Regions from separate parts of the Achromobacter sp. JUb104 genome, predicted to be linked through region 2. Evidence: riboswitches for the same ligand, from Rfam matches in the RefSeq annotation. Region 2 holds a riboswitch; the other holds the start of a gene.

Region 1 (2,184 bases), on a different contig from region 2:
AGCGCATCGAGATGTCGCCGCACGGTGGCCGAGCTGCCTTGCGTAGCAAAGATGATGTCGGTGGAGGAAACCTCCTGCTGCCCGGCCGCAGCCAAGTGCCGGATAGCATCCAGGACTGATTTCGGGGTCACTTTGCTCATGATATCTGCTCAGTATCTGCTCAATAATGAGCAGATACTACTGCACTGAGCAGATAGCTCCAGATTTTGAGCAAATACTGGGTCTATGAGCAGATGCGGTGCGAATCGGCAAACGGGCTGCTCGCTGGCCGGCGGCGCATCGCTTGCAAAATATTACAGACCCGCGAAATAGCCCGGGCCGAGATCTACAATCGTCGCTATGAAACCCGCCGACAATCTTCGCTTCGCTCTCCGCGACCGCATCAATGGCGTTGATGTGGGGCCGAAGGCTGTTCCGCTCAGTTTGCTTGGCGAATTTCAGAAAGAGGTCAGCGACTTCCTGCAAGGATCAACCCGAGAGGTCAACCCTGCCGAAGTGCTGGTGTCGATAGAAGAAGGGTCTCTGGTTTTCGTCGCCGAGGGGTTGTTGGCGGCTTCGATGCTCTGGGCGGATATGGAACGTCTGGCCGCGCCAGATTCTCTCAACGCCATCGACCCCAGGCGAGCTGCCGTCATTGAGCGTTGGCAAGCTCAGGCCCGTAACAACCCTCATCGCGTTTACGCGCTTGAGGACACCGCCCGGCGCCCTCTCACGATCATCAATGCCCAATCAGACTTCAAACAATCGATCGATATCTGGGTAACGGTTGAAAAATACCTGCACGGAAAAATCGTGGACTGGGGCGGCAAGACCAAGGCAAATGTTCATCTTGTGCTTGAAAACGGCAAGTCGCTAACGGTTTCCGCTACTCAACAGTTGCTCGCACAAGAGAGCGAAAACCGTCTCTATCGTCCGGCCTTGCTGCACGTGACGGCTGAAGAGAATTTGCGCACGGGCGAACTGCGCAATTTGAATCTGCGTTCGTTCGAGGTGCACCACCCTGCCTACGACGAAGACGAATTCCAGCAGATAGTACGCAAAGGCACCGCCGCCTGGGCGGACGTACCCGACGCCACGCGATGGGTCGACTCACTGCGGGGCGACAACTCATGACGGTATGACCCCGCGGCCTTCCGACTGGACGGCCAGCAGGGATTCGACCTAAGCGACGAACCCTAGAGCGGGTTAACATTGCCTCTGCTCCGGGGTGCACGCCAGTGCTGAGAATCAAACCCGCGAACTTGACCCGGTTCATGCCGGCGTAAGAAGAGCATTCGCCCTGCCGCGCCTTTGCGCCGCTTGTGCGGGCGGGCTTCGGAGCTTCCCTGTATTGGAATCAACGAACGCCCATGAACAACGCCGCCCCGCCCGTCGCGGAACTCCTTGAATTCATTGCCCAGGACGGCTGCACCGACGCGCAGTTTGATCAGCTCGCGCTGCGGCTGTTTGCGTATCAGTACAGCGCCAACGCCGCCTACCGCAGCTTCTGCCAGCGCCGAGGCACCACGGTGCGCAATGTGAAGACCTGGAGCGATATTCCCGCCGTGCCCATCGACGCCTTCAAGGCGATGGAACTGCGCTGTGAACCCGCCCGCCCCGACGAGCGCGTCTTCATGACCAGCGGCACGACGCGCGCCGATATGCGCGGACGCCACTTCCACCCGCACCTGGACGTCTACGACCTGTCCATGACGCGCAACTTCGCCGTCCGCGTCATGCGGGGCACGCCGCGCTTGCCCATGGGCATCTTGTTCCCGGACGAAGCGGCCATGCCGAATTCGTCGCTGGCGCATTATCTGGCGCTGGCCAAGACCGCGTTTGGCACCGACGACAGCCGCTACTTCATGTCGCCGCAGGGGATTGATCTTGATGGCTTGTGGCGCCGCCTGGAAACCGCCGAGCGCGATGGCGAGCCCTATGCCCTGCTGGGCGCCAGCTTCAGCTTCGTGCATGTGATCGATGCGCTGCGCAAGGCAGGCCGAACGTTCCGCCTGCCGCCGGGCAGCCGCATCCTGGATACCGGCGGCTACAAGGGCCAGTCGCGGGAATTGCCGCTGGACACGTTCTATTCCGAACTATCGGACCTGCTGGGCGTGCCGCGCGCGCTGTGCATCAACATGTACGGCATGACCGAACTCAGCACCCAGTTTTATGACGACGGCAACGCCACGGTCCCGTCCGTGA
Region 2 (2,184 bases):
CGCGGTGGTGCCCGCAGCCGAAGATGAACAGGTTCAGATGCAGCATGGCGATCAATTCTTGACGAGGCCGCCGTCCACGACCAGGTTCTGGCCGGTGACGCTGCGCGACCAGGGGCAGGCGAAGAACAGCACCGCATCGGCGAACTGGTCCGGCGTGGTGACGGCGCGCAAAGGCGTGCTGGCGGCAATCAGGTCGAACACCGCTTCGGGCGTGGCGGCCGATGCATCGGTGGTGCGCAGCAAGCCGCCCGACACCATGTTGACCGTGATGCCATCCGGGCCCAGGTCCTGCGACAGCGTGCGCGTGAACGACAGCAACGCGGCCTTGGCGGCGGTGTAGTCGTGGTACGGCACCACCGGGTTCTGGACCAGGTTGGTGCCGATGTTGATGATGCGGCCGACGCCTGCGCTGCGCATGCCGGGCAACGCGGCCTGCGTGGTGTTCAGCGCGCCGCGCACGCAGCCTTCGATCTGCTGGTTCAGGTTGTCCCAGGTCAGGGTGTCGGCGTGGGGGCGCGCATCGCCATTGAACTGAAAGGCGGGCAGCGCATTGTTGACCACCGTGGTCACCGGCATGCCGAAGTGGCTTTGCGCCTGCGCGATCATCCCGGCCACGGCGGCGGCGTCGCGTACGTCGGCCTGTACTGCCAACGCCCGGTCGGGCGCGGTGGCGGCCAGCGCCTGGGCGGCATCCGCACTGTTCAGATAATTGATCACCACGCGCGCGCCCTCGCGCAGGAAGGCCCGCGTGATGTGCGCGCCCAATCCACGGGCGCCTCCCGTGACAATAACCAGCTGTTCGTTCAGGGCAGGGGAGCGATGGGCAATGGACATGGTGGGCTCTTCAGTTCACCGGCACGCATGCAAACAGGTGCCGCAAGCGGGCGAACTTAGCACGAATCCATGCGTTGACATTGGCTCGCCGCGACCCTAATCTTGCGGCAATTCCTGGGGGAGCCTGTTTGGGCTGAGATTCCGCGTCATGCGGTAACCCTTTGAACCTGATCCGGGTAATGCCGGCGAAGGGAAGGACATCGCACGGTTCGTGCGCCCTCCCTAGACTTTCATCCATCAGCGGCCCCTGTTTCTCACGGGCCGCCGCGTTGCGCGTCCGGCTGTCGGCCGGGCCAGGGAGGACTGTTTTTCATGCTGACCCAAACCACCGCCTTGTTGTGGCTGCTGCTGTTTTCAGGCGGCTTCGCCGTTGCCAGCGTGCTCTATACCCGTCGCAAGCGCGGCACGCTGGAAGACTACATCGTGGCCCGCAACAGCCAGGGCGCGTTCGGCACCATCCTGACGCTGATGGCGTCAACGCTGGGCGCGTGGATCCTGTTCTCGCCCGCACAGGCCGCTACCTGGGGCGGACTGGCGGCGGTGATCGGCTATGCGCTGGGGTCCATGTCGCCGCGCCTGGTAATGATTCCGCTGGGGCGGCGCATGCGTGAACTGATTCCGCACGGCCATACCCTGACCGAATTCCTGATGGCGCGCTATGGCCGCCCGATGTACGGGCTGGCGCTATTCATCATGCTGTTCTATCTGTTCATTGCCTTGTCGGCCGAAGTCACGGCGATTGCCAAGCTGGTCACCATGCTGGCGCCCGTGCCGCTGTGGACCACCGCCGCCATCGTGATGGGCACGACGCTGCTTTACACCACCTACGGCGGGCTGCGTTCGTCGATCTTCACCGACCAGGTGCAGATGATGGTCATCGTGCCGTTGCTGGTGATCCTGTGCGTGGTGGGCTGGCAGGCGGCGGGCGGCGCGCTGCCCACCATCGAAGCGTTGCAAGCCCGCGCGCCCCAATTGCTGGATTTGACGGACCCCGTGGGCGTGAAGGCGGGCCTGACGTTCTTCGTGGCAATTCTGTTGACCGGCATCTTCCATCAGGGCAATTGGCAGCGCATCTACGCCGCGAAAGACGCGCGGTCGATGCGCAATGGTTTCCTGCTGGGCGGTATTCTTGCCGCGCCGTTCATCTTCTTGATGGGTCTGTTCGGCCTGGCGTTCGTGGGCCTGGCGCCGCAGGGCGATAGCTCTGTCGCGCTGTTCAGCGTCATCATGCCGCACGCGCCCGCCTGGTTCGTGATCGCCTTGATTCCGCTGGGCCTGGCGCTGGTCATGAGCACGGCCGACACGGCGATCAGTGCGGTGTCCAGCATCGTGGCGGTGGACATGCGCCGC

The links. Region 2 has a riboswitch for thiamine pyrophosphate ahead of M2361_RS10815 (sodium:solute symporter family protein). Riboswitches for the same ligand answer to the same signal wherever they lie in the genome.
Region 1: it holds a riboswitch for thiamine pyrophosphate, as region 2 does, so the genes downstream of both, M2361_RS17080 (long-chain fatty acid--CoA ligase) here and M2361_RS10815 (sodium:solute symporter family protein) in region 2, are expected to answer to the same signal.

Annotation. Positions count from the first base shown of each region.
Region 1 covers NZ_JANUEY010000002.1:1,159,539-1,161,722, forward strand. Annotated here, with positions in the region: gene M2361_RS17070 (Fic family protein) at 1-140, opposite strand, end outside; gene M2361_RS17075 (hypothetical protein) at 340-1,113, shown strand; TPP riboswitch at 1,194-1,285, shown strand; gene M2361_RS17080 (long-chain fatty acid--CoA ligase) at 1,350-2,184, shown strand, end outside.
Region 2 covers NZ_JANUEY010000001.1:2,394,710-2,396,893, reverse strand. Annotated here, with positions in the region: gene M2361_RS10825 (LLM class flavin-dependent oxidoreductase) at 1-46, opposite strand, end outside; gene M2361_RS10820 (3-oxoacyl-ACP reductase) at 52-834, opposite strand; TPP riboswitch at 941-1,045, shown strand; gene M2361_RS10815 (sodium:solute symporter family protein) at 1,147-2,184, shown strand, end outside.